DNA from 4 places in the Pseudoalteromonas sp. JSTW genome. Region 1 is predicted to be linked to each of the others. Evidence: predicted binding sites of a transcription regulator. Region 1 holds the regulator's gene; each other region holds the start of a gene.
What was found. The regulator sigma-54, encoded in region 1, starts transcription at its own class of promoters, with help from an activator protein. The targets are predictions, from matches to a motif close to GTTGGCACGNNNNTNGNNT.
Positions count from the first base shown of each region.

Region 2: the regulator sigma-54 is predicted to act here: its motif matches at 2,427-2,445, upstream of GZH31_RS16605 (formate/nitrite transporter family protein).
Region 3: the regulator sigma-54 is predicted to act here: its motif matches at 4,738-4,756, upstream of GZH31_RS01310 (TorF family putative porin).
Region 4: the regulator sigma-54 is predicted to act here: its motif matches at 3,064-3,082, upstream of glnA (glutamate--ammonia ligase).

Region 1 covers NZ_CP058972.1:453,160-461,309, forward strand. The annotation lists gene rapZ (RNase adapter RapZ) at 1-613, opposite strand, end outside; gene ptsN (PTS IIA-like nitrogen regulatory protein PtsN) at 614-1,066, opposite strand; gene hpf (ribosome hibernation promoting factor) at 1,070-1,357, opposite strand; gene GZH31_RS02185 (RNA polymerase factor sigma-54) at 1,384-2,880, opposite strand; gene lptB (LPS export ABC transporter ATP-binding protein) at 2,995-3,720, opposite strand; gene lptA (lipopolysaccharide transport periplasmic protein LptA) at 3,717-4,238, opposite strand; gene lptC (LPS export ABC transporter periplasmic protein LptC) at 4,228-4,782, opposite strand; gene kdsC (3-deoxy-manno-octulosonate-8-phosphatase KdsC) at 4,779-5,330, opposite strand; gene GZH31_RS02210 (KpsF/GutQ family sugar-phosphate isomerase) at 5,333-6,304, opposite strand; gene GZH31_RS02215 (calcium/sodium antiporter) at 6,308-7,276, opposite strand; gene GZH31_RS02220 (ATP-binding cassette domain-containing protein) at 7,525-8,150, shown strand, end outside.
Region 2 covers NZ_CP058973.1:50,305-58,454, reverse strand. The annotation lists gene cobA (uroporphyrinogen-III C-methyltransferase) at 1-671, shown strand, start outside; gene GZH31_RS16610 (nitrate regulatory protein) at 802-1,989, opposite strand; gene GZH31_RS16605 (formate/nitrite transporter family protein) at 2,616-3,467, shown strand; gene GZH31_RS16600 (bifunctional protein-serine/threonine kinase/phosphatase) at 3,479-5,209, shown strand; gene GZH31_RS16595 (LysR family transcriptional regulator) at 5,452-6,306, opposite strand; gene GZH31_RS16590 (FMN-dependent NADH-azoreductase) at 6,425-7,087, shown strand; gene GZH31_RS16585 (GyrI-like domain-containing protein) at 7,158-7,616, opposite strand; gene GZH31_RS16580 (fused MFS/spermidine synthase) at 7,807-8,150, shown strand, end outside.
Region 3 covers NZ_CP058972.1:272,313-280,462, reverse strand. The annotation lists gene rplN (50S ribosomal protein L14) at 1-177, opposite strand, end outside; gene GZH31_RS01330 (AsmA family protein) at 454-2,397, opposite strand; gene GZH31_RS01325 (hypothetical protein) at 2,622-3,041, shown strand; gene GZH31_RS01320 (helix-turn-helix transcriptional regulator) at 3,050-3,250, shown strand; gene GZH31_RS01315 (hypothetical protein) at 3,400-4,566, shown strand; gene GZH31_RS01310 (TorF family putative porin) at 4,854-5,531, shown strand; gene GZH31_RS01305 (aldo/keto reductase family oxidoreductase) at 5,602-6,495, opposite strand; gene GZH31_RS01300 (YIP1 family protein) at 6,665-7,375, shown strand; gene GZH31_RS01295 (efflux RND transporter periplasmic adaptor subunit) at 7,423-8,150, shown strand, end outside.
Region 4 covers NZ_CP058972.1:203,645-211,794, forward strand. The annotation lists gene glnL (nitrogen regulation protein NR(II)) at 1-878, opposite strand, end outside; gene GZH31_RS01020 (DUF4124 domain-containing protein) at 957-1,478, opposite strand; gene glnA (glutamate--ammonia ligase) at 1,602-3,008, opposite strand; gene typA (translational GTPase TypA) at 3,515-5,338, shown strand; gene GZH31_RS01035 (BLUF domain-containing protein) at 5,653-6,072, shown strand; gene GZH31_RS01040 (Rrf2 family transcriptional regulator) at 6,142-6,582, opposite strand; gene GZH31_RS01045 (DUF542 domain-containing protein) at 6,689-7,351, shown strand; gene GZH31_RS01050 (nitric-oxide reductase large subunit) at 7,354-8,150, shown strand, end outside.

The DNA.
Region 1 (8,150 bases):
CTGGTTGGTCTAAGCCTGTCAGTGGTTTTAGATCCGGTTCCCAGTGTGGATTCGGTAAAAAGCGAGCATCAAATACGTAATCAGCTTCTTTTGGAATGCCGTGCTTAAAGCCAAACGACATAAAAGTAATAATGAGCTTTTTGTCTTTTTTACCCAGTATTTTTTCGCGAATAGATTCGGCAAGCTGATGCACGCTGAGATCGGTCGTATCAATCATAAAATCGGCACGGGTGATCAAAACATCCAGTAATACTTTTTCTTGTTTAATCGCTAAATCAAGCGGCAGCGAGTCAATCGATAATGGGTGTAAGCGGCGAGTTTCAGAGAACCGTTTGATTAGTGTTTGATCATCACTATCTAAATAAAACAACGTGGGTTTTGCAAAGCCCGGTAAATACTCAAGAATATCGTTAAATTCTTGCTGTTCTTTCGGCAGGTTACGCACATCGATACTTACAGCAATTTTGTCGTAATTATCTGACACACTGCGTACTAACGAAGGAAGCAGGTTTACAGGAATATTATCAACGCAGTAATAGCCTAAGTCTTCAAGTACTCGTAAAGCGACTGATTTACCTGAACCAGAGCGACCGCTGATAATAATTAATTCCATTTATGCCTCTGATGCAATGACTTTAAACAGATCACTATCTGTTTTAGCACTGCGTAGCTGTTTACAAAATTCTTTGTCTTTAAGTCTATCAGCAATTGTTGATAAGGTCTTTAGATGAAGCTGACAGTCACCATCTGGTACGATGAGTGCGACAAAAATATCCACTGGACGATTATCAATTGCATCAAAATTTATAGGTGACTCACTCACAATTACAAATGCGTGTGGCTGATCTGCACCGCTCATACGACCATGTGGAATCGCAATACCTCGGCCAATACCCGTGCTGCCCAATTTTTCTCTGTTCAATAGGGCATTGAGTATATCTTGCTGAGATAAATGAGGGAGCTGCTCATGAGCCAGTTCGCTGATAAATTCGAGAATTCTTTTTTTGCTATTAAAAAGGACCGCAGCTTTGCTGCAGTCCTGGTTAGTAAGTGAACTAAGTTTCATAATTTAGTGTCGAGCTAATTTCTCTTTGTGTTTAATTACTTGACGATCAAGTTTATCGATTAACGAGTCGATGGCTGCATACATATCTTGGTGTTCAGTAGAGGCAAATAACTCGCCTCCGTTTACATGTAAAGTTGCTTCTGCTTTTTGGCTTAGTTTTTCTACATCTAGAATGACATGAACATTATTAATGTGGTCAAAATGCCTTTCTAGTTTCGCAAACTTGGTGTTTACATAGTCTCTTAATGAATCTGTGATTTCTACATGACGACCAGTTAAATTTAGTTGCATAAGCATTTTCCTTCTATGTAAAACGTCTAAATCAGACTCTTACGCTGATTCGACGGAGGTATTGCTAGAGACTCTCGATATTTTGCTATTGTCCGTCTAGCTACTTTAATTCCTTGCTCAGCCAATATATCTGCAATTTTGCTATCACTCAATGGTTTAGCTGTGTTTTCTGCGGCGATTAGCTTTTTGATTAAAGCGCGAATTGCCGTAGATGAACACTCACCCCCATTTTCAGTGCTTACATGGCTGGAGAAGAAATATTTCAACTCAAAAATTCCCCGCGGGGTATGCATGTATTTTTGTGTTGTTACTCGCGAAATTGTTGATTCATGCATTTCGACCATTTCTGCGACATCATTTAATACCATGGGTTTCATGGCCTCAGGACCATGTTCAAAGAAAGCCTGTTGTTGTTGAACAATACAGTTAGTCACTTTTAATAACGTGTCATTACGGCTTTCTAAGCTTTTAATAAACCATTTTGCTTCTTGTAAATGAGAGCGAATAAATTGGCTATCACTGCTTGATTTTACAGAACGTGACATCGCCGCATAGTGGCTATTCACTCTGATTTTCGGCATGCAGTCTGGGTTTAGTTCAACTACCCAACGGCCTTTTATTTTTTTTACGGATACATCGGGTATCACGTATTCAGACTCTTCTCTAACAATTGTATCCGCAGGCTTTGGATTTAAGCTGTGGATCAATGTCATGACTTCTTTCAGCTCACTTTCTTTAAGCTTAGTCTTTTTCATCAAAGTGCGATAGTCACGACTCGCTAATAATTCAATATGTTCTGATAACACCATTTTAGTTTCAGCTAAATAGGGGGTGTCAGCATCGAATTGGCGTAATTGAATACACAAACATTCTTGTAAACTACGGGCGCCAATACCGACAGGATCGAATAATTGGATTCTTTTTAAGACAGCTTCGACTTCATCAAGTTCGATTTCTTCTTCATCGTTATTTTGATTGAAGCTTTCAACAATGTCTTCGCAGCTTACGGTTAAAATACCCGAATCATCAATTGCCTCAACAATCGCAACGGCAATCGCTTCGTCTGTTGGGCTGAATGGAGTTAGTTGTAACTGCCACATTAGGTATTCGTGGAGAGTTTCGGTTGATGCGCCTTGGTAAATTGATTCATCTTCAGGCATTGGACCTGAGGAACTTGATGGGGCAGCACTCATGTACTCATCCCACGTAACATCCATTGCTAAGTCGTCACTTACGGTGTCTTTGTTGAGGGCATCACTGCTTTCTTGCTCGTACTCGCTCGCAGCTTCGTCAGCCGACGCGCTTAGTTGGGTATCGTCAGATTCGGCTTTTTGCTCGTTCTTGCCAATACTCTCTTCTGCATAATCTGCTTCTTCAACTTCAAGCAAAGGGTTAGAGTCTAACGCTTCTTGAATTTCTTGCTGGAGATCCAATGTACTGAGCTGCAACAAACGGATAGCCTGTTGCAGTTGTGGAGTCATTGTAAGTTGCTGGCCCATGCGCAGCTGTAATGATTGCCTCATGTATCCCTAACAATCCTTTTTAGTCTTATCAAACAATAGCACGATGCCGTTAACTATTTATTTGATTTATTGTCATTGTTATAAGTCTAGCAGATGCTCTAGTCGGTGGCGTATTTAAAGCCTGAATTGCTCGCCTAGATACACATCGCGTACAGTTTGGTCGGCTAACACATGTTCAGGTGTACCTGATGCAATTAGCTCCCCATGAGAAACAATGTAGGCTTTTTCACAAACATCAAGGGTTTCTCTCACATTGTGGTCAGTAATTAATACACCAATACCACGATTTTTTAAGTGCTCAATAATTTTCTTTATATCTAACACTGAAATAGGATCAACACCAGCAAAAGGCTCATCGAGCAAAATAAATTTAGGGTCAGCGGCCAGTGCGCGTGCTATTTCAACACGACGGCGTTCACCCCCTGACAATGCCATACCTTGGCTGTCACGAATGTGTTGAATGCTAAATTCATCAAGTAAGCTGTTAAGTGTTTCTTCGCGGCCTTGTTTATTGAGATCTTTACGGGTCTCTAAAATGGCCATTAAGTTTTGATAAACAGTCAGTTTTCTAAAAATCGATGATTCTTGTGGCAAATAGCCAATACCTAAGCGAGCGCGGCTGTGCATTGGCAATAAGGTGATGTCGTTATCATCAATGCTTATTTTACCTTTGTCACTGGGCACTAATCCCACAATCATGTAAAAGGTGGTTGTTTTACCTGCGCCATTTGGCCCAAGTAAACCGACAATGCTGCCAGCTTCTACCTCAAGGCCTACATTTTTTACAACTTGGCGACCCTTATAGCTTTTAGCTAATAGCTCTGCTTTTAGTGTGCTCATGGCTGGCCTTCATCGTTCTTTTTGTTATCAACAGGCACTAAAATAGTGTGTACACGATCGGTCGAGTTTTCATCTTTCTCGGCACTTATCAGTTGCTGTTCCATATCGTATGTAATGCTCTTGGCACTGACTTTTTGGCCTGCTTGAGTCACTTGTGCATTGCCAACGAGTGTTAATAAGCGTTTAGCAACATCGTAACGAACTTCTTCAGCACTGGCGCTCATAATAGTGCCGTCAGCTTGTTTTTCTTCAAAGTAAGCGGGCTTTCCTGTGGCAATAATTAATTCAACCGTGCCTTCAACTTCACCTGCATGTGCTTCGAGTCGATCCGCTGTAATACGACGGTTACCATGTATGATCTCGACATTATCTTCGAAGATACCAATGCCATTTTTTAGCTGACCTTCTTGGCGATCAGAGCTAATGCTGATTGGTGTGCCAGCCTGCTCAGCAGCTGCGCCAGAAAACGCAATCAATAAGCTTGGGATCAGGAGTAATTTCTTAAGTTTATTGGTCATAGTATATGGTTCGTGTATGGTTAGTTAACTCAACAATTTCGGCTTTTAAATCGGCTTTTAAACCTTTACCGGTAATTTTTAAATTCGGTCCTGTCAGCGTGACAGGTTGCTTAGAAAACATGGTCATTTTGTCAATGTCGATGTTAATGTTCTCAGCTTTAATATCTTCGATCATGCCATTATGGGTAAGGTTTTTAGCAACTACATCCCCTTCGAATACAAGCTGATCGTTTTCATATAACGTGGCTTCTTTGGCTTTTACTTGCCAAACTTGCTGATCACCGTAAATGGTGAAAATGGGTTGCTCAAAAAAGGTGAACCCGAGCTGTTGATACAGCTCCATTTTAGCAGCGGCCACTTTATGACTGATTTTACCTTGATCATCATAGGCTGTTTGCTTTAATGCGATTGCGGTATAATCAGGTGTAGCGATAATCTCGTCTTCACTGAGCACTGTGTTTGTCGGTTGATTAAAGTACGGATACCATAACCAAACCATGCTACAAACAAAAACAACACTTAGTAAAATACGGGCTATATTCATGCGCTCGTTCCATCGCTAGTTAGCGGTTTGCCATTTTCTAGCATTAATAAATCAGTTAGTTCACGCACAGCTCCAAAGCCACCAGGTAACAGGGTGGTGTAATGAGCCAGTTTTTTGATTAATGGATGAGCATCATTAACAGCAACGGCAAATCCGACTTTTTCCATAACCGGTAAGTCTGGACCATCGTCACCAATATAGGCAATTTGCTCATCTGTTAAGCTAAGTTTATCTTTTAACTCTTGATAAGCAATGAGCTTATTTTCTTGGCCCTGATAAATATGTTGTACCGTAAGGCTAGTCATTCGCTGCTGAACTATTTGTGAATGGCGTCCCGTGATAACGGCCACCTGAAAACCACTATTGATAAGGGCTTTAATGCCGAATCCATCTTTTGTATTGAAAGCTTTAAGCTCTTCGCCTTGATTGCCTAAATAAATACGGCCATCTGAAAAAACACCATCAATATCACAAATAAGCAGTTTTATTTTTTGAGCACGTTGACTCACGTCTGTGCTTACTGGTTGGTAAAGCTCAGCAAATGTCATGCTTAAAGTACTCCTGCTTTTAAAAGGTCTTGCATGTTAAGCGCGCCAATGGGGGTGTTGCTTTTGTCGATTACAATCAAACCATTAATACGTTTACGTTCCATAATATTAAGCGCTTCTGCGGCCAGCATATCAGCGTGTGCAGTTGTGCATGAGCGAGTCATTACTTGGCTAATTGCGGTGCTGTGAATATCAACCCGTTGCTCTAAAATACGTCGTAAATCACCATCAGTAAAAAGTCCCGATAGTGTGTTGTCATCACCAACAATTGCAGTCATACCGAGGCCTTTTGCCGACATTTCAATTAATGCATCTTTGATACTTTGCGATTCATTAACAATGGGAGTGGCCTCACCTGCGTGCATAACATCACTAAGACAAAGCAATAAACGTTTTCCTAAGCTTCCGCCTGGGTGAGAAAGTGCAAAATCGTCTGCTGTAAAGCCTCTTGCCTCAAGCAGTGCTACAGCCATTGCATCGCCCATGACTAGCGTTGCCGTTGTGCTGGCTGTTGGCGCAAGGCCCAGTGGGCACGCTTCTTTGCTTACTTTAATACACACATGTACGTCAGAAAGCGTGGCCATTGTTGAGTCTGGGTTGCCTGTTAGCGAAATCATTTTTGCGCCAATGCGCTTAATGACAGGAATAATACTGACAACTTCGCTCGTTTCCCCTGAATTTGAAATGCACATAACCACGTCATCACGGGTAATCATACCAAGGTCACCGTGGCTTGCTTCACCTGGGTGAACAAAAAATGCAGGTGTTCCTGTGCTGGCGAGTGTGGCAGCAATTTTATTACCTACGTGGCCTGACTTGCCCATGCCAATAACGATAATTCGCCCAGTACATTGGAACATTAATTGACAGGCATTATTGAAATGCTGGTCAATGTATTGATCAATTTCTTTTAATGCTTGCGCTTCAATTTCGAGTACGCGCTTGCCTTGCGCGATAAAGCTATGTTGCGTCATTGATTATCCTATTTGGCTGAAAATATAGCCTTGATATGCAATAAATGCGACTAACAAAAAGCCACCTTCAATTCTATTGATACGACGTGCACCTTTTAAGTTCAATGACATGGCAATTAACACAATGGTGGCCGCTATCATAATAAGTGCATCGCGGTTAGCGGCTGATGGGTCGATAACCGATGGATTAATAATACCTGCCAGTGGCAGTACAGCCAGCAAATTAAAAATATTTGAGCCAACAATGTTGCCCAGTGCTAAATCGTCTTCATTTTTTAAGACACCTGCAATACAGGCAGCAAGCTCAGGTAAACTGGTACCAATAGCAATAATTGTTAAACCAATAACCAGATCAGAAAGACCAAAATATTTGGCAATATCAACCGCCGAACCCACTAGAAAGTGTGAGCTAATTGGTAGCAAAATCATGCCGACCACAAGCCATAATACTGCCGAACGCGTGCTGACATTATCGGGCACATCTTCACAGGCTTCACTAACAAAAGGGTCATCTTGATTTTTTGCTCGCAATGAAATGATCACTAATCCGGCAATAAATACGGCAAAAGCAAGTATTAAAGCAATCCCTTCGGCGAATGAAAAATAGTTGTCTGAAAATACATACCACGCGCCAATCGATACGATTAACACAAGTGGCATTTCGCGTTTTAGCGTCATTGAAGAAACAGACAGAGGACGTAATAGGGCCGTGACTCCCAGTACAAGCAGAATGTTGGTAATATTAGAGCCAATAGCGTTTCCGACAGCGGTATCCGTTTTGTTTGCAAGTGCTGCAGATGCCGACACCATCATTTCAGGTGCTGATGACCCCATAGCCACAACCGTTAAACCGATAATTAGGGTGGGGATCCCCATATTTTTTGCCAGCGCGGCTGCCCCATAAACAAAACGATCGGCACTCCAAACGAGTGCTGCAAAACCAATAATTAAAATGACAAAAGAAGTCACCATTGTGATACGCCAATATTACTTAAACAGATGACTGCAAATAGTAACAAAACCGAACCTGAAAGTATAAGTAAAAGAATGAGCTGGCAATGATTAAGGGCGGTGTTGTTACAATCTTAATTTAAGCGGGGGTTAAGCCATACGTTATTAGTCTTAGATTCATTTGATAGTAAATATTACAAAATTTTACGATTTGTTTTTTCCATCTTGACTAAAAAACCCTTAAAATGGCAGAACTAGTGAAAAAAGTTATGGAGAGCGACTTGTCGCAATCAATAGTAGAAATCAAGGATGTAACCTTTTCACGGGGCGATAGAATCATATATAAAAATATGAGTTTTAACATTCCGAAAGGCAAAATAACCGCTATCATGGGACCCAGCGGCATTGGTAAAACCACCATGTTGCGTTTAATTGGCGGTCAACTTAAGCCTGATTCTGGTGACATTTTATTTGAGGGCAACAGTATTCCAAGCATGTCGCGCAAGGAGCTGTACGCTGCCCGAACCAAAATGAGTATGCTGTTTCAAAGCGGCGCTTTATTTACCGATATGTCTGTATTTGACAATATCGCTTTTCCTTTGCGTGAACATACTCAACTTAGTGAAGATCTTATTCGCCTTGTCGTGCTCATGAAATTACAAGCGGTTGGTTTGCGTGGTGCGCAAGACTTAATGCCTTCAGAGTTATCTGGAGGAATGGCACGCCGTGCGGCGTTAGCGCGCTCTATTGCGCTTGACCCCGAACTTATCATGTATGATGAGCCATTCGCTGGCCAAGACCCAATTTCAATGGGGGTGTTGGTTAAATTAATAAAGTCATTAAACCAAGTGTTAGGTTTATCTTCATTAATTGTGACGCACGATGTGACAGAGGT
Region 2 (8,150 bases), on a different replicon from region 1:
GCGAGTTACAGCAGTATTTCCCGTCAAATGTGGAGGTTATATTTGTAGGTAAGAGGCAAGGTTGCCATAGCATGCCACAAGCTAGTATTAGTCGTTTATTAGTTGAAAAAGCACAAGAAAATAAAATAGTTGTTCGTCTAAAAGGTGGGGATCCTTCTATTTTTGGGCGCTTATCAGAAGAAACAAATGCGCTTGCTGAACACCATATTCCATTTGCGATTGTACCGGGTGTGACAGCTGCGAGTGCTTGTAGTGCTTATACCGGGATCCCCTTAACTGATAGAACATGTTCGCAATCGGTGCAGTTTGTTACCGCCCACTTCAAAGATGAACAACAACAAGCAAATTGGTCCCAGCTTGTTGCTGCAAAACAAACCTTAGTGTTTTATATGGGGTTAACGCGTGTTGACAGTATCGTGAAGCAGCTGATTGAACACGGTATGAAACCTAATACACCGATAGCAATAGTTGATAAAGGAACGTTAGCAGAACAAAAAATATGTTGCCAAACACTGGCAAAAATTAATGTTGAACACGCACTTAAAGACTTTACAGGGCCTGCTTTAGTCATCATTGGTGACGTAGTAAATCAGCGTAAAGATGTAAATTTAGCAATGTTAAAGGCAGACTACTTTGTTAAAGAAAGAGTGCCGTGGCAACTGCCATTTTAATTCGCTTTTTTAAATTTTGCGCGACAGCATTAAAAATGCTGTCGCAATCAATTGCTCCTCGAAGAAGTATAAGCTGGAAGAGCTAAATTTTCGGATAATTTCAGTGTTGATTGAGTACTCTAAATCAACGCTAAATGTTAGCGACCTTGGCAACGATGTTATTGGCGACTTCTATTAAAGTTTGGTTTTGAGACATCGCTGTTTTTTGTAACAACTGATGCGCTTGTTGCTCGCCTATTTTAGAACTTTGCATTAAGAGTATTTTGGCTCTGCCAATGACCTTTTGCTCATGCAGTGCTCGCTTTACATTCTCTAGCTCGTTCGTCATGTGATTAATATGGTTTGCTTGTTCACAAATTAAATCGTAAAACGATTTGTGACCAGTTCTAACCTCTCTCTCTTGTTGTTCTAAGACACCCATCTCTATACCATGTAATCCAGAAAACTGGTGATCAAATAGCATATTAAAACTTGAATCAACCGTGTTATCCTCCGCGATTTTTTCCATTAATACATTATGATTTGATATTTCTCCTTTTGCTTCTTCTATACGGACTTGAACCTGCTCCATGAGTCGAGAGGTCAGCATATTTTCAATGTTTTGTAATCCATCAATTCGTTTCGTAGCAACTTCATACCACACTTCACCAAGCTCGGGAGTATAGCTATTCGTTTCGGATAGCGCTTTGAACATTGTTCGAAGTTTATTGATATCACTTGTCAGTTCAGATTGTTTTAATGTTTTCCATACAGATTGCTCATCGGCTGCTGCAAACTCTAGGAACCGCTCAAAAATATCGTGTTGCGCACGTTCCAGCTCTTGCATTTTAGATAAAATATTTTGATCTTTCTGTTGCTGTGAAAATCCAATTGCACCCAGCGCGCGCTCTTGTCCCGCTAATTCTTTGCCCTGAATAAAGTTGAATAATGCCACTAACGTTTTTGTGATTGACGCATCATTAGATACATCAGCCGCCTCAAAAATAAGGTTTATTATTTTGCCAATTAAACGGCAATACGCATCAGTTGATTTGAGTGGCGTGACATCTTGTTTTTGAATTTGTTTGCGCAATGTTGGCAACTGATCAAGGCATTGAGACGCTAATGTAATCGATGTTAAAAGCCTTACCTGAGTATGCATTGAATCACTACTTAAGAACTTTGATTTTAAGCGTGCTCTTAGCGCCTCCTCTGCATCTGAGGTGTGCTTAAATTGTAGAGGTAAGTGTGCTTTATACGCTGTACCTTTGGACCCTAAATAGACGTTTGCTGTTCCTCGTTCTCTTTGAAGTTGATGAATCATACATGTAGCAGCCATGACAATCCTGCAATTTGATGCTAATGCATACAAACTATTGAGCTCGGCATGTTTCGCTGCGAGTAGAAATTGTTTCGTACTATTTGATGGTGTCGACATATATTAGGGACTACATAGATAGAATAGTTTTGTTATAAGCAATTATTATTCCCTGTGTAAAAATACGCCTTTTGAGAGTTTGCTCTGTGTTATTTGGATTTTTATTAAACGCAACTACCTCGCCTGTAAATGGGGTTTACAGTTCAAGAAAAAGCGAGGCAATTATTTATTATAGTCACGGCTTAGGCTTATCACTGTAGTGCTCATAATCACCCATTCGCCCCAAATTGATGCGTTTTATGCTCCAAAGTAAAGCAAGTGTTAATTTTTAATTTTGTGTCTTTGACTTTTACTAATTTATATATTTGAAATTTAATGGCTTTTATTGGTTTTCTATTGTTGGCATATAACTTGTTTAATTAGTTGTGAACAGTTGCACTGACTGTGACAATTGGAAATGTAAAGGACAATGGCGTCCGCAATCTGCTCTTCTAAAAGAGTCGATGCGGGCGTTTTTTTTTGCCTGGAAAATAGTCACATTTTAACTGTGAAATTAACATAAAAATTAACTATCAAAGGTGAATAACATGGCTTACTTGTTACCAAGTGATTTCGTTACAAAGATGGTGGATGCTGGCGAATCAAAAATTTATATGTCCACGCGTGACACGATTATCCGTGCCTATATGGCAGGTGCTATTTTGGCATTAGCTGCTGTCTTTGCAATTACTGTTGCGGTGCAAACGGGGGTCTTTCTGATTGGAGCAATTCTTTTTCCGGTCGGTTTTTGTATGCTTTATTTAATGGGGTTCGATCTTCTAACGGGTGTCTTTATGTTGACTCCATTAGCTTGGCTTGCGCGGCGCCCTGGGGTTACTTGGCCGCAAATACTGAGAAACTGGGGGCTTGTTTTTGTAGGTAACTTTGCAGGTGCTTTAACTGTGGCAATTATGATGTCGTTTGTTTTCACTATGGGTTTTAACACTGATGGTGGTGCAATTGCCGCTAAGGTATCCAGCATCGGTGAAGCACGTACTCTAGGCTATGCGAAATATGGTTTTGAAGGCTGGATGACCATCTTTATACGCGGCATGCTGTGTAATTGGATGGTGTCAATGGGGGTTGTAGGAGCAATGGTGTCTACGCATGTCAGTGGTAAAGTCATCGCGATGTGGATGCCGATTATGCTGTTCTTTTTCATGGCGTTTGAACATTCCGTTGTAAATATGTTTTTATTTCCGTTCAGCCTAATTATGGGGGGGGATTTTTCCGTTGTTGATTATTTAATTTGGAACGAAATTCCAACCGCGCTTGGAAATCTAGTTGGTGGTCTCGCTTTCACTGGACTCACTTTGTATACGACGCACTATCGCACAAAACCAAAACGCAAGTTAACGGAAACAGCTGCACCGATGGGCGACAATGTCATTGCAAAATAGTTAAACCAATAATGCGTAAAAATAGGCAAGAAAAGTTAACAATGACTTCGCATGTAATAGCAAAATCCCATTCATTGAAAGGGTTGAAACTGGTCAATCAGGACAGCGTAAAATGTTACATCCCTACGTTAGATGGTAAACGTTCGAAAGGTGTAATTGCTGCTATTGCAGACGGTATAAGTAGCAGCCAGGTTAGTCAGTATGCGAGTGACTTGGCTGTTACGCTTTTCTGTGATGAATATTTACGAACTAGTGATGTATGGTCACCTGCAAGGGCTGGCAGAAAAGTACTTGAAGTCATTAATCTGCAGCTGCTAGCAAAGACACAATATAGTCGGTATAGGGATAATTTTGATCACGGATTTGTATGCACCTTTTCTGGAGTGATCATAACCGAAACGAGTGCTTGCCTATTTAACTGCGGTGATTCAAGTATATTCCATATTCAAGGTAATGAGATTGTTTGTTGCAGCAAACAGCACCGTGCTGCCGATGAGTTTGATCATCAATATTTAAGTAATGCACTGGGCATTAGGTCTAATTTGCAGTTAGATATTCAACATATCGCGCTCAGTGTTGGCGATTACGTTTTACTCGCAACGGATGGAGTGACAGAATTTGTTTCTCCGCAGATGTTACTAAATTTCTTTAAAGGCTGTTGCACAGAAAAGCAACTGCAATACGCATGTGAAAAAGTCACGGCGTTTGCTCAAGCTAACGGCAGTGACGATAATCTTACTATCCAAGTTATTAAACTATTAAAACACCAGCAAGTAGAGAGCTCAGATTACTCAGACGAAGGGTTTTTACCTGTGGTAAACGATCTGAAAGTGGGTGATGTCGTAGACAATTTTAAGCTTATTAAACAGTTGCATAAGAGCGATAGGAGCTCTTTATTTAAAGTTCAAGACATTGGCACAGGATTAAACGTTGTCATGAAAGTTCCATCGGTGTCTTTGCAATCAGATATTAATTACTTAGATGAACTCGCCAAAGAGGAGTGGTTAATTGCCAAGGTTAACCACCCTAGCGTTGTTAAAGCAGTGTCGCCCTCTAAACGACACTTTTTTTATACTTTAACCGAGCTAGTTGAAGGTATTACCCTTCGGCAATGGCTTAACGATAATGGTCGGGCAAACTTGCAACAGGTGCGTGGTTGGTTAACTCAGCTTGTATCGGCCGTGGGCGCATTACATAGTAAAGGCATATTGCATCAAGACATTCGGCCCGAAAATATAATAATCGATTGTCATGGCAATCTCACTTTATTAGATTTAGGTTCTGCAAGTCTGCATGGGTTACAGTTTAATCAAATTGAGGGGCATGTACCGGGTGACATGTTGTATAGTGCTCCTGAGTACTTTTTAGGTGATTGGCCTGATTCAACGAGTGATTTGTTTGCTCTTGCTGTCATTACCTACCATATGTTAAGTGGTGACTACCCTTACGGTGTTTCTGTTGCAAAATTATCTAGTACAAGACAATTGGCAAAACTTCAATACAAGCCTCTGATTCAAAAGAACTTAAAAATTCCGGTTTGGGTCGATGCTGCAATTAATAAAGCATGTCGCCCTGATATGCAAAAAAGGTATCAAAGCTTATCTGAGTTCCTATTTGATATGCATAACCCTAACCCAATCTACAGTAGAAAATTACCACTACTTGAGCGAAATCCAGTGCTATTTTGGCAACTGGTCTCATTATTTCTAGCGTTCGTTTTAATTGCTCATTGGGTAAATTGAGATGGGTATTAAAAAGTAATGAAGGCTGATGCTTTACCAAAGCGTCCGTATCACGATACGTGAATTCCACTTTAATGGTGGAGCCCTATCAATACAAGCACGTTTAATGGCTTGGTTATAAAGCTTGAAAAGCATGCATCTGAAAAGTACAGGCTGTGAATAGCGATGCCGACCACACCGAGAATACAGAACAATCAGTCAGGGGGGGTTAGACGGTTATTTTAAATGCCATCTCAGCGACCTTATTTTTGATTTAAAAGAGTGGTTACCCACTCTATAGCAATACGTTGAAATCGCGTCTCAAAGCGAGACTTATCGGGTATGTAATAACAAAGCTGTGATTCTACAGCATGGCTCTTAAAGTGTGTGAGTAACCCTGCATCAACATAGGGTTTGACCAACGTGTTTGAGCAAAATACAGCGCCATTATTTGCCAATGCTTGTTGAATACCAAATAACTCCTGATCAAACGACTTAATCTCGAACTGCGATGGGCTTTGGTTGTTTTTAGTCAGCCACTCAGTGAGAGGGGGCGCAGCTAATGCGTTGTTTTTCCATTGACTAGTGTACAAAGTAACGTGCCCATTTAGCCAAGGCGCGCGCTGGTGCGTGCTTGCAGCAAAGACATTAAAAGCCTCATATTTTATGATATCAGCTTCGTTGATTTCTTCTTTATTCCCAAGTCTAACGGGTAAAGTATGCAATTGTTTATCCAGCGCTTCACTGGTTGATATATCGAGCGTTAATTGTGGATACTGTGTGTTTAGCGTATGTAAAGCAGGTATTAGCCTCATTGCGGCAAGCGATGAGGTGGTTGTTATCCGAATGTGGTTATTTGCTTGGCTTAGCGTGTCTAGCGCATCAAAAATTAGTTTAAACCCTTTTGAAGTGCTCAGGCTCAAGTATTCACCCGTTTCAGTTAAGGTGATTTTTCTTACTTCACGATGAAATAAATCGGTGTTTAAACGACTTTCGAGGTTACTTATATGATGTGAAACTGCGGTAGGCGTAATCGCAAGTTCTGCAGCTGCAGCTTTAAAACTGCCCAAGCGCGCAGCCGACTCAAAGGCTTTTAAGGATTGTAATGATACTTGCATAAAAAACTCTCGCAGATTTATAGCTGAGTATAACTTACTTATAGTGAATTTTAACTCGTTTGTTAAAACGCCTCAATTTATTGATGATACCCATACATTAACTAATGAGGTTTTACTTATGACTACCCTTCTACATATTGATGCTAGCGTACGTGCGGCAAAAAATGATAATTCAAGCCATGATTCAATTTCAAAGAATATTGCTAAACATTTTATAAGCTGCTTACAAAATACTAATGCAATAGCTGAGTATATCTATCGTGATGTAGGGATTCACCCGCCTTCTTTTATTACTCAAGCGTGGATAGGTGCCGTGTTCACACCGGCTAATAAGCAAACCATAGAACAACAAGCGCTGCTTGCTGAGTCAGATGAACTTATTAATGAAGTCGCTAAGGCCGACACTATCGTGATCTCAACTCCTATGTATAACTACGGTATGCCCGCGCAACTAAAAGCATGGTTTGATCAAATAGTTCGCATTAACAAAACTTTTGATTTTGACTTAGGACGTGGTGATTTTCCTTTAAAACCGCTGCTAAATGGTAAACGCTTAGTGATCATTACCTCTACAGGCGAGTTTGGCTTCGAGCAAGGTGGGATACGCGAGCATATGAGCCATTTAGTGCCTCATCTACGCACGATGAGTCTGTATTTAGGCGTTGAGAAAATCGACGAAATTGCCAGTGAATACCAAGAGTTTAATGATGAAAGGCATCAGCGTTCACTCACTAACGCCTATGCAAAAGCTGAACAAATAGCACTGAGTTTCTATAAATAGCCAGCGCCGCATTAAGCGGCGTATTTAGTCAATTTGTAATGGGGGTTTACACGCGTTGTTTAGTGCATTGCTATCCAACAGAAATAAACACCTCAACCTCATCGCTACTTTTATAAAACTCGTAGTCAGTTTTATAAGCGCGAATGTGTGGGCACTGCTCATTACTAAAGTATTGCCAAACTTGACCCCATACATCAATCACAGCGTGTGGCATACTTCCTTGACCACTAAAGCGAAGATAATGCCCTGCAGCCAGATCAACGGACTCTGTTTCTACCGTGTTTATCGGGGTATTAGTACAGGCATATACATCAAAGTCGCCGGTGACATCTGATTCGTAATGTGTATACACACCGTAAACCTGGCTTGTTGAGGTCAGTTCTGGTGCTATTTCGCTATAAAAACGTTGCCATAAATGCCCTATTTGAGCGCCCTCGCCACTCATTTCATTCGCGTTACACGTGCGCACTTTAAAACCTGAAAGTGATTTTATTTCGCTAACGTTGATTGAGGTAATGTGCTGTTCCATCGCTTGAATCCATTTTTAATTGCTCCCGATAAAATACCAGACGATGACCTAATTAGCCTCATTTTTTATAAAGGTTATTTAAAAAGGTATTTTTATCAATGCCCCTTTTATGAACAAAAAACAGTCATAGCATCGAGTTCATCATCAGGTTAAGATGGATTAAAACTATAACGAAATCAGCAGGTGTTTAATGAATAAAATCAATGCGCTTATCTACTTTTTAGCATTCAGTAGTGGCTTTTGTATAATGGGGATTGAATTACTCGGTGGGCGAATTTTAGCCCCATTTTTTGGTAGTAGTGTGCATATTTGGGGCAGTATTATTACTGTGTTTATGTTGAGCTTATCAATTGGTTATTTGCTTGGCGGTAAACTTTCTACTCGCAACCCTACATTAACCAAATATGGCGCTATCTTTTTTATTGCCAGTATTATGGTGATACCAATTGTTATGTTTGCTGAGCCAATTATGGCTTTTATTTTCAGCCATATCGAAGACAGTCGTTATGGTTCTCTGCTTGCCTCAATGGCATT
Region 3 (8,150 bases), 180 kb from region 1:
GTTTTTAACATCACCTTTCTTCACTTTACCGCGAGGAATCGCTTCTTTTACAGAAACTTTGATGATATCGCCAACCGCTGCATAGCGACGGTGCGAACCGCCAAGGACTTTAATACACTGCACTTTGCGAGCGCCGCTGTTATCAGCAACGTCCAGCTGAGTTTGCATTTGGATCATGTTAATGACCTCCGGTGTAGATATTACAACACGCCTTAATTTTGTTTAAAATCAAGACATTTCGGTTAAATTCCACTCAAAAAACACACGAGTTGTCTCTTAAGGGCGGGCAATTGTATCAGCAATAGCAATGAAGTGGTAGGTTATTTTTTAATTAATTTATAATAAAGGGTCGCTATATCAAGGTGGGCTTACAACCGTTTACTGGTTTGTTATTGATTATAAAACAAACAGGGCGCCGATGCGCCCTGCTTTAAGGATTAAATTAAATTTTTATTAATTTCCAAATAAGCCTTTAAGCTTATCTTTTATTTTATCTTTCGCTTTTTCTTTCACTTCTTCTTTGGCCGCATCACTCACATCGAGGCTATAACCCACATCATGGAATGGGCCTTTAATACGCAGTGGAATTTTAAAGCCTGTGCTGTCATCTGTGGTACCTTGCCCTTCAATTGAATCAACGATGCCTGTCACGAGACGATAATCAACGTTGGTCATCGGTAAATCCACCTTACCAGCCCCCGAAATACGAATAAGCGGGCTTAATAATGACAAGTCACGGTTTTCACCCACCCCATTAGTGAAATTAAAGCTGCCTGTTAACGCTGAGAAATCTGTTTGCTCAGAGTTATCGAAGCCTGTATCGAGACCTTCTGATACGGCCCCTAAGTTACCTTTGATTAGCTCTTTTGCTTTACGGACCATTTCAGCAATGTTTGCGCCTTTAACTGCCCCATCTGCAAATTCAAATGCTAATTTACCATTCAACGCATTAATAAAGCTTTTCTGGCTTTGACCCGTTGTCGTTAAATTCCAGTTTAATGAACCTTTACCCATTAACTTATCAAAACCTGCTGCGTCAGTTAATAATGGCTGCGCATCGATTTTATCTAAAGCGAAGTTCGTTGAGATTGCATAAGGAGCTTGCTTTGCATTGAGTGTAATAACACCTTTACCATTGCCCTCATAAGCAACAAATTTGTCTAGGCTTACTTTCGCTACAGCATTTTTAAGGTTTACAGTGAATTGGTTCTCACCGAGTGTGATCTTCTTGGCTTTTAGACCACTTGAGCGAACAACTACACTCGCATCCAAGGCATTTAAACCACTTAAATCAATTTTAGTATCATCCCATACGATAGGCTGAGCGGGTGCATCTTCTGCAGGTAAAGGTTGTGCCTCTTTTGCAACGCCTTCTGGAAGGTACGGATTTAAGTCGAGCATGCCTAAATCAATATCCGCATTGACCGCTAAGCGATTACCAAGGTTAATGTCGCTTTTACCTTTGATTTGTAATTCATCTAATGTTGCCAAAAGCTCTGTTAGTTTGAATGTGTCACCTTGTAGATGCATGGCCCCTTTAACATTAAAGGCATTAAAAGCATTGTCTTTGGCATTTAAGTCCACACCTTGCCAATTAGCAATATTTTTAACCGAATCACCGCTGATAGACAATTGACCTTGTACATCTTGACCCATTTCAGCAATCGCACCTTTAAAAGTCATATCTACCAAACGTGAATCAACCTCTGTACTGACATTAAAAGTCGCTCCTTCAATCACTTTCACGGGTGTATCAAGGGTTACATCAAGTTCAAAGCGCTCCCCCATATAGGTAATCCCGCCTTTAAGCTCTAATGTTTTACGCAGTGATGGGAGTAAAATAGCCAGCTCTAAGTCACTAATCTGTTGTTTTGCGCCCGTTTTACCATCTAGATACGTGAAGGTTCCGCCATAAATTGCCACTTCACCTAACTGAATATCAAAGTTATCAGGCAAATTTACAGCTCCTGAGCTCTTTTGTTGCTCAGTCTCTGGTTGTTCGGCTACGCCATCAAACAACTGCCAGTTAGCTTTGCCATTTTTATCAGTTTCTAACAAAATTGTTGGCTCGTTGATAACGAACTTATCAAGTTTAAACTCACCACCGAAAAGCGACATCCAGGGAATATGAATGGCCAACTGTTGCATGCTTGCCATGTCTTTTTGTGAACCCGTTTGCATATTAGCAAAATGCACATCATTCAGTTCAAGCTTCAACGAAGGGAAAACCGACAGTTTTTTATCACCGTTAATGGTGAGGCTTCGACCCGTCGTTTGTTCAACTTGCTGCGAGACTTTGTTAAAGATTGCATCAGTTGGGATAAGAAACGGTGCGGCGATTACTAAGGCAATTAGTAATACGAATATGACACCAATAATCTTTAGTAAGGTTTTCATAATCATCCTTAAAAATGGGCAAACATTGTTCATATCATAGCGGGTGTTAAGCCGAAAATCATTGCTAAACAAATAAAAAGGCTATTCAGCAAGCTTAGGTAGACAAATATGAATCGTCGCTGAAATATTTTGAAACCTTTAGGTTACATTAAATAGTTGACTAGATGATACCCAAAGGTTACATCGATACCTAGAGGTTACAATTAAAATTAAAAGGAAGATTTATGTCAAAGCAAGATATCCAAACGGAAGAGAAATTTATGAGCCAAAATGCATGGTTTTCAGTGTTTATGGGGATCACTCTACTCATTATCAGTGTTTACCCTGCGCTTAATCAAACATCGGCCCCCTTGTTGTTTTTAGGCAGTGCTGCTTTTCTGGGATCATTCTGTATGTTTGTGATAAGAGGTGGATTTACATGGAAAATGAAATATCGCCTTACTTATAAAGATGAGTTTTTAAATACGATTGACACCATTGCCTATAAACATGTTGTACTTGGTTTACTCTTTAGTATGGGTGCGGTGTATTTATTGTCTGATGAGTTAGCTTTAGATGTTTCTCATAGCATGATGGCTACCTTTTACTTGGCTGAAATGAGTTTAATATATGGCATCTCAATTCTTTGGCAAAGTAGAGACTAGGAGCAATAGTGCAAAATCATATTGCAAAATATCGCAAAGCCGCAGGGCTTTCGCAACAAGAGCTAGCCGATGCTATCGCTGTTTCACGTAAAACAATTAGTACGGTCGAAACGTCTCGCTTTACGCCTTCAGTGATCATTGCATTAAAGATAGCCCGGCAGTTTAATACAACTGTCGAGCAATTATTTTCACTAGACGAAGCAGATTAACGCCTTTAAATGCAATCTTGTGCAGATTTAACTTATCAAGATTGCATCCCCTGTATTCTTCGGTATGATGCACGCCCCTGTTGCTGTTAGCTTATTTAAGCTAAAATAAAGTGACTAAAAAATATATCAAACTGGAGAGTCTACAAGGCATGAAGAAACTGCTTATTTCACCGTCAAAAATGGCGCTTAGCGAGCAAGAAAGTCAAATTTATCAAAATATTCTCAAGCAATCTTCAGAGCTAAGCCTCAACCTAATGGCCGTGAAAGTAGACAACCACCCAGAAGACTTTTTAGGTTGGTGCTATGAGCTACTCAGTGCAAGCCGCGATCGTATTAACTATGATTTATTAGAAGATAAGCAGTTACCGACATTAAAAAAACTTCACGACTTACTGATCTCTGCCATTAGCTTCTTGCAATTGAAAACGCTGCGCGTTGCACCTTGGCCTGTCGTTACAGGCTTTATTGAGCAACATAGAGAGCTCATTGCGCTTGATGAGCAATTACGTTTAGCAAACTACATTGGCGCAATTAAATCACAAACTTTAAAAGAAATGATTCCAGAAGACCGCTTGGCTTTTGCAGGCAAACACACGGCTTCTCTTGACCCAAGTAGCTATAACTTTGATGTTGAATGGTTTGCTTCAACCAAAAGCGCCAAAGGGTTCCATCAAATGCTGAGCGACCTGCCTGCGGCTTTTGACGAAGCCCTAGCGCACATTCCCCTAGAAGGCGATGTGACACAAGAACACTATCAACATTTTATGGTTGCTTACTTTATGGCCTTTACAGGCAGCGAAGAGAAACCAACGCTTGCGCCTGCAACGCGCTTATTAGCAATGCGCCGCCCTGATGTATTTACGCCTATTACAAATAGTAAGCTTGATGCGCTTTGCGCTTCGTTGGGAGTTCCTAAATTAAACAACCGTGATTTTGAACGTTATTGGCAAGACGTGGTTACTGCAATTCATAGCATGCCTTGGTTCAAAATGGCCAGTGCAGCAAATGAGCTTGAGCAATCTTTAGTTGAAATCAAAGCCCTATTACCGAGCTTCTTCTATTATGCAGATAAGAGCACCGCAGATAACTCTAATTATATTAAGTTGTTAAACAAGCCTAAGAGTACAACGAGCTCAGCAGGTAAAAAGACGGTGCGTCGCGGCAAAGAGTCTGCTGAGATTTTAGTAGACCGCGCGCTTGCAAGTGACGATATCCCCGAGCATATAAAAGCAAAACGAGACTCTATCGTCAGCGAAGTTGAAAAAGGACGTAGCGTTGAAGAAACAATCAGCCTAATGCGTGCCATTTTTGGCTAAGTCTCTATCAAACAAGAAAAACCTGGTTGCTTCGCGATTGTGCAACCGGGTTATTTTTTGCACCACAGGTGTGCGCATGAACAATTCAAATAAATCTAAACTTTAAAAAATAACACGCTTAAAAGGCTGTTTTTAAAGCAGTTAAACATAAAATATCCCTTTCAGAATTAACTTGGCACAACCAGTGCTACATCGTATCCAGACAACACATAAAAACTGTCCTCAAATAATAACCAGACTGCAATCTGAAATGGGGCAAATCAACATAACAACAGGATACGAGAAACATGCTAAAACTAAAAAAAACGGTCGTAGCAAGCGCCATTGCGCTATTAACTTTGAGCTCAACATATAGTTATGCAGAAGTAACAGCAAACGCTGCGGCTACTTCAAACTATTTATGGCGTGGTCAAGAGCAAACTGGGGGTGATGCTGCAATTCAGGGCGGTATTGATTACGCAAGTGAATCTGGCTTTTACGCAGGTACTTGGGTATCGAATGCCAGCTGGGCTGACGACATGACTTACGAGCTAGACCTTTATGCAGGTTTTGGCGGTGATATCAATGAAACATTTAGCTACGATGTTGGCTACATTTATTATGCTTACCCTGATGCAGCATCTTATACTGACGCTGACTTTTCAGAGATCTACGGTAGCATCAGCATGGGTAGTTTCACTTTTGGTGCTGCAATCCTTGCTACATCAGCAGCCAGCGGTGACGGTACAGATTTTGGAGATTCTTTATACTTAAATGCTGACTATAGCTTCCCAGTTGGCAGTACCGGTGCAGAAATGGCTCTTCATCTGGGTCATTACTCAGGCGATTTCATTGGTGATGATAATATCATTGACTACGGTGTTTCTGTGTCAAAAGACGGCTTTACATTTGGCGTGTCTGACACAGACATTGATGGCTCTGATGTAAAAGTGTATGTCGCTTACGCAGTTGACTTTACGCTTTAAAAAAGAATGTGTTACTTGCTGCAACACGAAGGGCCGAAAGGCCCTTTTCTCGTTAAAGCGCACTTTAAAATTATGGCACACTGTGGCCTGTAGAGCCTTGCCAAATACGATACCATTGCTCACGATTCATCGTGAATTCTTTCGCTGCGACGGCTGATTTAACCCGGGCAATGTTGCCTGTACCCAATACTACCGATGGCAAACTTGGGTGCATGAGTAACCAAGTATACACAACTTGATCGATAGAGCTGGCTCCAATTTCGTTGCCAACTTGCTCCAACACCGCACGCAAACGCACTGCTTTTTCATCGTCATTTGAAAATAAACGCCCGCCCGCTAAAGGTGACCAAAGCATGGGTTTAATATCAAGTAATTGGCATTGATCCAAAGTCCCATCATCAAGCACTTTCATCTCATAAGGCGAAAACTCTATTTGATTCGTGACTAAATCAAAGTCTAAACGGGACTGCAGTAAGCTGAGTTGTGACGGCGTGAAGTTTGAAACACCAAAGTCAATAACATCACCATTTGCTTTTAAAGTATTGAATGCTTCAGCTACTTCTTCTGCATTCATTAAATAATCAGGGCGATGGATCAGTAACACATCTAATCGGTCGGTATTAAAGTGTTTAAGCGATTGCTGAGCGGATGCGATGATATGGGCTGCACTCGAGTCATAATGATTCGCTTTGCCTTGCAAGCCTAAACTGGGAAATGCGGGTTTAATTCCACATTTAGTGATTATTTTTATTTCATCACGAATACTCGGCTTTAGTTGTAACGCTTTACCAAATTCAGCTTCGCAGCCGTATTCACCATAAATATCAGCATGGTCAGTGTGTGTAACCCCTACTTCAATGGCTTGCTCTAAAAAGCTTAAGCATTGCTGTGGTGATATTTGCCAATCTAGCAAGCGCCAAAATCCCAGTACTAATTCATCAATACAACGCACATTGTTATTCACTATATATACCTACTTAATCTTGATTATTACACCTATCTTACTATTTAAAGAATAACACAATTTCCCTATTCACAACTGTTAACATATAGTTACAAGTCAGACTTCTAATTAATAATAAATCAGGGTATTTTAGTACCTAAAAATAAATGTTACTTAACAAGGAATAATAATGAAATCGTCGAATGCAGTGACAGCACTAGTTGATATTTTTATCAGCCCAAGCAAAGCGTTTAATGGAGTGAAGGAGGCAAAAGGCTGGTCTTTTGTTGCTTTCATATTACTTGCAGGCATGCTCGCGGCAAGTATGCTCGCTTTTTATAACAAAGCAGATCCTCAGTTTTTAATCGATCAGCAAGTCGCTGCAGCCAGTGTTGATGCCACAATTGCTGAGCAAAAAATGATCCGTCAAAGCATGGAGCAAACGCTTGATATGCAGGTATGGTTTGCGCTCTTTGGTGGTATTATTGGCTTAGCTGTTATTAATGCATTGATGGCGGGTTACTACCTATTTGTATCAAAGCAAGATCCAGAGGCTAACTATAGTTACGGTGCGTGGTATGGGTTTGGCGTGTGGACCATGATGCCAATGGTTATTTCAAGCTTGGGTATATTGATCCTCGTTTTAACTGCCAGCAACAACCAGCTTTCACCAACCCTCTTTAATTATGCCTCAATCAATCAATTGCTCATCGGCCTTGAGGTCGGTCATCCTTTTTATACCATGCTTGAAAGCCTAAACATTTTCTCTATCTGGGGCATTGTACTAGCGGCAGTCGGTTTAAAGTGTTGGACTAACTTCAACTTTAATAAAGCACTCCTGTTTGCTGCCCTACCCAGTATCGCGATCTACGGTATTTGGACAGTTATTGCAATCATCTAGCTATCAAATGAGCGGCATTGCCGCTCTTACTCCCACAAGGAAGTAACATGAAAAAAGCCATCATTATTAGCCTTGCTATCACGGCATTTGCAGCATTACTCATATCTAAGCAAATAACAAACAGCAAAAAAGTGCCTGAAATGCATGTAGCAAACGTTGAACAAGGTAGTATTGCTGATTCAATTTTGGCCTCTGGTAATCTGGTATTTAACACCCAAGTACAGTTACGCTCAGAAGTCACTGGGCGGGTTGCGAAGGTATTTGTTGAAGAAGGTGAAAGTGTCACCGAAGGCGATATTTTAATGCGCCTTGATACCACTGCATTTGAATCTGAGGTGGCGCGAAACAAAGCGGTGTTGCGTGCAACCGAGATTGATATTAAACACAGCGAAACACGCCTGAAAAATATTGAGCGACAATTAAGTCGACAAAAAGAGCTCTATGAAGTCGGGCTTGCAGGCCAAGAAGTGTATGAAAACCTACAAAACGCGCGTGATTTAGCCGAAATTGATATTGAAGCGAAACGTGAAGCCTATCATCAAGCACAAGCGTCGTTGCTGATTGCCGAAGACCGTTTAAATAAAAGTGTGTTTCGCGCACCCATGAGTGGGCTACTCGCTTCTGTCAACATTAAAGAAGGTGAGACCGTGATAGCCGGTACGACAAACATTATTGGTTCAGACCTAATGCTAGTCGCCGACCCCAGTGCAATTTTAGCGGAGTTACGGGTTGATGAAACTGATATTGCTGGCATAAAGTTAAATCAACATGCCGA
Region 4 (8,150 bases), 250 kb from region 1:
GAAATTTGGATCAGCAAGGTTTTCTTCGGTGCTTTACCAGGGCGTCTATGTTGATGGTTGATACGGGTTTTTATTCTAATTTCTCCCCCATCAACGAGCGCCTGTTGTGCATTACGAATAATGTTTAATACCACTTGTTGAATTTTACTCTGATCGATATATACGCTGGGTATGCTCGGGTCATAGTCTTTCACTAACGTGATATTTGCATTGTTATCAAGCATGCTTAATTTAACGACAGACTCAAGCGCTTGGTGAATATTGCCATACGATTTGTGTGGCAGTTGATTCGGGCCAAGTAAACGGTCGACTAATTCACGTAAGCGGTCTGCTTGTTCAATAATGAGTTCTGCACATTGATCTCGTTCTTGCTGATCAACCTCATACTGCAATAATTGCGCCGCTCCGCGTATACCCCCCAAAGGATTTTTTATTTCGTGGGCTAAACCACGAATTAAATTACGTGCAGCTTGATACTGATGCATTTGATTTGAGGCCTGATCGTGGCGAATTTCATCGTCCATCTGGCGGCATTCAAACAAGATATAATTGTCATCTTTATTGGTAATTCGGCGTGTACTAATTGTGAGCTTGGCATGGCGAGAATCGATGAACACCACGTCAGCTCTATGCTGGTGGCAATCAACACCATCAAAGAGTGAATACTGAGCAATGCGTTTAAGATCGATAGAGTGGTAGTTAAACAGGTTATCAAACGGTTGGTTGAGAATGCGCTTTGGCCCTAAACCAAGTAGCTCACTGGCACTATCATTGGCATAAACAAGTTTAAAATCACGGTTAAGTAAAATAACCGCTGTACTTAAATTTTTCCAAATGCTGTCGAGCAATTCTGAGTTAAATTGTGTATCACTGAGCATGGTTGCACCATTTTAGTGCGTTACGATTAAGTGCAGCTTAGCATAATCCTTTTGCATTGCGAGGCGCGTTTGAAAAAATTAATTCCCACCAAAAACAGACGCTCTGTGCATGTAGAATGTGCTAACTGGACTGACCGAAACGAGTTTATTGTTCGCATTAAATAGTTTGGCTTGTAATGTGTGCTCGCCTCGATTTACGCCTCGTAGTGCAAAAGTAGAACTATTACTTGGTTCACCATGGGGGGCACCATTTACAAAAAGTTGTACTTTAAAACCCGTTGCAAAGCGAGGAATGACACGGGTTGTAACATAAACAGAACCGGAGTTTTCTCTGACTGTTGCTTTGTCTTCAGGTGAGGAAATAGCGATTTTAAAGTTTACGGGTGTTGCACTGGCTGTGTTATCAAGAATACTGGTGTCGGTAGCAGGCATGGTCAAGTTAGGGGTATTAAGCTTTACTTCGGTAGCACCGGGGCGTGGCGTATCAGAAAATACTAGAACACCATTTTTATCTTTCCACGAATACACTTTTTTTGTTGTTCCATAACTAAAAAAGCTTACTGATAGTAACAAAAATACCAATAAAGTTGTTCTTTTCACCCTGCGACCCTGCATTTTTTTATGTAATTAAAACTGTAGAGGAGAACACGCCTAATTACCATTAAAAAAGCCCGCCAAAGCGGGCTTGAGAACACACATTAATTATTTACTGTCTACGACGTATTAAACGCTGTAGTACATTTCGAACTCAACTGGGTGAGTTGTCATGTTAAGTTTTTCAACTTCTTTGTTCTTAAGTGAGATGTATGCATCAATTAGGTCGTCAGTGAATACACCACCTGCTTTTAAGAACTCACGGTCAGCATCTAAAGCAGCAAGTGCTTCGCTTAGTGAAGAGGCAACTTGTGGGATCTCAGCTGCTTCTTCAGCAGGTAGATCGTATAAGTCTTTATCCATTGCATCGCCAGGGTGGATCTTGTTTTGAATACCGTCAAGGCCAGCCATAAGCATTGCAGAGAATGCTAAGTATGGGTTTGCTGTTGGATCAGGGAAGCGTACTTCGATACGACGTCCTTTTGCAGATGGTACTACAGGGATACGGATTGAAGCAGAGCGGTTACGTGCAGAGTATGCAAGCATTACTGGCGCTTCGAAACCTGGTACAAGACGTTTGTACGAGTTAGTTGACGCGTTAGCGAATGCGTTGATTGCTTTAGCGTGCTTGATGATACCACCGATGTAGTAAAGCGCTTCTTCAGAAAGACCTGCGTATTTGTCACCAGCGAAGATGTTCACGCCATCTTTACCTAAAGATTGGTGACAGTGCATACCAGAACCGTTATCACCTACAAGCGGCTTAGGCATAAATGTCGCTGTTTTACCATAAAGGTGAGCCATGTTATGGATAACATATTTCATCTCTTGGATTTCGTCAGCTTTTAATACCATTGTATTGAAGCGTGTTGCGATTTCGTTTTGACCCGCAGTTGCTACTTCGTGGTGGTGTGCTTCAACAACTTGGCCTAGCTCTTCAAGAACTAAACACGTTGCTGAACGCCAGTCGTGAGATGAGTCGATTGGTGAACATGGGAAGTAACCACCTTTAACACCTGGACGATGACCTTTGTTGCCACCTTCGTAATCTTTATCTGAGTTCCAAGCCGCTTCGATGTCGTCGATTTTATACATAGAACCAGACATGTCTGATTTGTATTTAACGTCATCAAATAGGAAGAACTCTGGCTCTGGGCCAAATAATACAGTGTCTGCGATACCAGTTGAACGCATGTACTCTTCTGCACGTTTAGCAACAGAGCGAGGGTCACGCTCGTAACCTTGAAGTGTTGAAGGCTCAACAACGTCACAACGTACGATTAAAGTTGCTTCTTCAGAAAATGGGTCCATTTTAGCAGACTCAGGAACAGGCATTAATACCATGTCTGATTCGTTGATACCTTTCCAACCAGCAATTGAAGAACCGTCAAACATTTTGCCGTCTTCAAAGAAGTCTTCATCAACCTGATGATGAGGAATAGAAACATGCTGTTCTTTACCTTTGGTATCAGTAAAGCGTAAATCAATGAACTTAACGTCATTTTCTTTGATAAAATCTAAAACCGATTGTGACATGTGTCCTCCAATTGTTGGGTTTTATTTTTGCTGCATTATTGCTTTTGTTCTATGTAAGCTGGTTTCATGCCAAATTTTTAACGCCTTGTTTAGGCTTATAAAAATAAAATAAAGCGCATTTTGTTAATTATTTTTGCACTATTTTGGTGCGTAAAATGTTCATTGTGGTGCGTTATGCTTACCGGTTGTATTTGCACAACGATTAGCCACCCTAGATAGCATAAACGAAATGTGCTTTAGTGCCAAAATATTGCTAAAAAGGTGATTTTTTACCAGTTTTGATGTTCGATTAAAGATAAAATTAATAAAATTGTCATTTATAAAACAGATACTTATAAAAAGCCTGAAGAAAGTTTATAAAATTGTATTGGATAAACTTTCATCCATGCCATTATTAAGGGATAATATGCGCCCTTTTAAATCCTATGCTTAGACATCTGTTGAAAATGCAGGTGAGTGCGTAGATCTTGCAGGATCAATGAGATTCAATTTCTCTGAGAAAAAATATGAGCATCGAAAAGTTAAGAAATATAGCGATTATCGCCCACGTTGACCACGGTAAAACAACTTTGGTTGATAAACTGCTTGAGCAATCAGGCACATTAGAAACACGCGGCGGTAATGAAGAGCGCGTGATGGACTCAAACGACATTGAGAAAGAACGTGGTATTACCATTTTGGCTAAAAACACAGCCATCTCTTGGAATGATTACCACATCAATATCGTAGACACCCCAGGACACGCCGACTTCGGTGGTGAAGTTGAACGCGTACTTTCGATGGCTGACTCAGTATTGTTACTTGTTGATGCTCAAGAAGGTCCAATGCCACAAACGCGCTTCGTAACGCAAAAAGCGTTCGCGCAAGGTTTGAAGCCAATCGTTGTTATCAATAAAATTGATAAGCCGGGTGCACGCCCTGATTGGGTTATGGATCAAATCTTTGATTTATTCGATAACCTTGGTGCAACTGACGAACAGTTAGACTTTAAAGTTATCTACGCATCAGCTATCAACGGCTGGGCAACATTAGATTTAGACGAACCATCTGACAACATGGAACCTATGTTCAAGATGATCGTTGACGAAGTATCACCACCGGATGCAGATCCTGAAGGTGACTTCCAAATGCAGATTTCTCAACTTGATTACAACTCATACGTAGGTGTAATCGGTATCGGCCGAATCAAGCGTGGTTCTGTAGCGCCTAACCAACAAGTAACTATTATCAGTGCTGATGGCACAAAACGTAATGGTAAAATTGGTGCGGTTCAAAGCTACTTAGGTCTTGAGCGAATTGATACAGACCGTGGTTATGCGGGTAATATCGTAACTGTGACAGGTATCGGCGAATTAAAAATCTCTGATACAGTGTGTGCGCCTTCTAACGTTGAAGCGTTACCTCCGCTATCAGTTGATGAGCCGACAGTAACAATGACGTTCTCTGTAAACACGTCGCCATTTGCGGGTAAAGAAGGTAAGTTCGTAACATCACGTAATATCCTTGAGCGTTTACAAGCTGAGCTTGTTCACAACGTTGCATTACGCGTTGAAGAAACTGACAACCCAGATAGCTTCCGTGTATCAGGCCGTGGTGAACTTCACTTAGGTATCTTAATCGAAAACATGCGTCGTGAAGGCTACGAGCTTGCTGTTTCTCGTCCAGAAGTAATCTTACGCACTGTAGATGGTGTATTAGAAGAACCGTACGAAACAGTAACGATTGACTGTCAAGAAGAGCACCAAGGTTCTATCATGGAACAAATTGGTCTGCGTAAAGGTGAACTAACTGACATGGCGCCAGATGGTAAAGGCCGTATGCGTATGGACTTTATGATGCCGAGCCGTGGTTTAATTGGTTTCCAAACTGATTTCATGACGCTTACATCAGGTTCAGGTCTTATGTACCACACGTTTGATCATTACGGTCCTCATAAAGGCGGTAACATCGGTCTACGTAAAAATGGTGTAATGATCGCTAACGCAACAGGTAAAGCGTTAACTAACGCATTATTCAACCTTCAAGAGCGCGGTAAGCTATTCATCGGTCACGGTGTAGAAGTTTACGAAGGTATGGTTATCGGTATTCATAGCCGTGATAACGACCTAACTGTAAACGCACTTAAAGGTAAGCAGCTAACGAACGTTCGTGCATCAGGTACTGATGAAGCGCAAACATTAACACCACCATTGAACTACACACTTGAGCAAGCGCTTGAGTTTATCGATGATGACGAGTTAGTAGAAGTAACACCTGAAAATATTCGTATTCGTAAGCGTCACTTAACTGAAAGTGATCGTAAACGTGCGAGCCGTGCTTCTAAAGGCTAATTTACGCTTTTAGCTCACGCAAAATAACACGCCGTCGTATTGCAAAATACGGCGGCTTTTTTGTTTAAGGAGACTTGTTTTTTGCTGTCAGCCGTAACACTCACAAATGTTCGTTCTTGTTGTTACTAAGGGGTGGCGTATTTTATTTCTATTGATAAATTAATTACTTGTCTACTAACCTCTAACCTCTAACCTCTAACCTCTAACCTCTAACCTCTAACCTCTAACCTCTAACCTCTAACCGCAAGTTGCCACTTTTTTGCTAAAGCCTCTATCTGTACTATCTTTTTAAATCTACCTTGAAGGAGATCAGGATGTATTTAGTCAGGCTTATTTATACGAGTGAAGTTTGTGAAGGATTTGGGCCGAGTGATATTGAGGATATCATTGAAAAAGCACAGAAAAATAATCATGCGTCGAATGTAACAGGGTTGCTGTGTTTTAATAGTTCGCACTTTTTACAGTGCCTAGAGGGATCTCGACAGGCGGTAAATGCAACCTATCATAAGATCTTAAATGATAATCGGCATCGAAATATTATTATGCTGAATTACTGCGAAATTTACGAAAGGGAGTTCGAAAACTGGTCAATGGGTTATATTCCGTATTCAAAAATAACCACACCGCTTAATTTAAAATACTCAGGCACCAGCGAATTCGATCCGTTAGCAATGTCAGGAGGCAGTGCACATAAACTCATGATGGCACTGAGGGATACATTAGTAAATCAATAATCCAAATGGAGTGTCACTGCCATGATACTCCAGGAATACTTACACCTTTGAGTGCGCCAAAATGTGAGTTTAGTTTTCTATTTTTAGCAGTTGAGAGAGCTGATTTGCGTGTTTTGGGGTGATCAGATCTGCGAGTGTATAGTTATCTAAATGAAGGAAAAAAGCCTCCATTGCTTGTGCAAATATTTGTTTAAGTTGACAGGCGGGGGTGATAACACATTGATTGTCATTACCAAAGCATTCCACCAACGTAGACCCTTGCTCTTGTAAGCGCACTAACTCACCAATGTTAATCTCGGCGGGATCTTTGCTTAAACGGATACCGCCATTCTTTCCTCTCGTCGCAATTAAATAGCCTCTATTACTTAGCTCTTGCACTACTTTCATGAGGTGATTTTTTGAGATTTCGTATTTTTCAGCGATCTCTTTAATGGTCACAAGCTCACCATTATGTAAGGCAGTAAAAATCAAAACACGCAGTGAATAATCTGTAAAACGAGTGACATTCATAGTGAGACTCTAAAATTTTAAATATGCATCTATTTTACATCTTTAATAAACGTGTGTAAACTTCTTAAAGATTCATTTCAAATGCATGTTTAAATAGGGGTGTTATATGAATTACTTAAATTGGCCTATCAGTAAAATTGCGACAGAAATTCCCGGTGCAACAGCACTCTTTTTTGCGCACCGAATAAACTTTTGTTGTCAGGGGCATCTGGTGTTGTCAGACGTTATCGAAAAACGAAATATTGATCGCGAAGAAATCATTTCAGACATAGAGGTTTTGCTAAGCAGGCAAACCGCTATTGATTACCACAACCTGAGTAATAAGGAATTGGTTGAGCATATTCTGACTCGCTATCACCGTGTTCACCGAGTACAGCTTGAAGAGTTGATACGTTTAAGTGAGCGTGTTGAAGAGGTGCATTTTGATAAGCCTAATTGTCCTAATGGTTTAGCGAATCATTTGAAGAATATGTATGTAGAGTTAGAAGATCATATGCAAAAAGAAGAGCTTATCCTCTTTCCAATGCTGCAAGCCGATACAATCCCTGCCATAGTCAGTGGACCAATTAGCGTAATGATGGCGGATCATGAAGCCCATATCGCAGAAATAGAGAAAATCTACCAATTAACAAATGATGTCACTTTGCATGCGGGAGCATGTAATACATGGACGGCTTTGTATTTAGGGCTGCAGGCATTTATTAGCGATTTGAATATGCATATTCATATTGAGAACGCTATTTTGTTCGCACGGGTTGAGGGACGATAGAAATGAGAGAATACAAAAAGTTATGGTGGACCTTGTTTGCTGTTCTTGCTGTTACATTTGCTATTTTGGGTTACTTTGGTAAAGAGGTATACCGAGTTGCCCCTCCTATAGCTGCAAAATATGTCACCACATCGGGGGAGCTGTACACAGGTAAAGAGGCGATTTTAGATGGTCAAACTGCATGGCAATCAGTAGGGGGAATGCAACTAGGCTCAATTTGGGGGCATGGTGCTTATCAAGCGCCTGACTGGACTGCTGATTGGCTTCACCGTGAGATTATTAATTGGTTAGATATTGCTGCACAAGCGCAATATGGTGTGCTTTTTGATGAGTTAACTGAGCAGCAAAAGCAACCATTGCTGTGGGAAGTAAAGAGAGAGTACCGCACTAATACGTATGATAAACAATCTGACACGGTTACTTTATCGACGCGTCGGATAGCGGCAATTAAGCAAACAGCGCAGTACTACAACGATTTGTTTGGAGGGGCAGAGGCATTACAGCAAACACGTAAAAACTATGCAATGAAAGAGGTGACACTTCCTGATCCTGAGCGTCGTCAGCGTCTAACTGAGTTCTTTTTTTGGACGGCATGGTCCGCATCGACAGAGCGCCCTGATGGGGATGCAACCTACACTAATAACTGGCCGCATGAGCCACTGATTGATAATAAACCGACCGCTGAAAACATTGTCTGGTCAATTGTTAGTGTTGTGATACTGATTGCAGGTGTCGGCGGATTGATTTGGGCATGGTCATTTTTACATAAAGACGAGGCTCCCCCTGAGGCTCCAAAAGA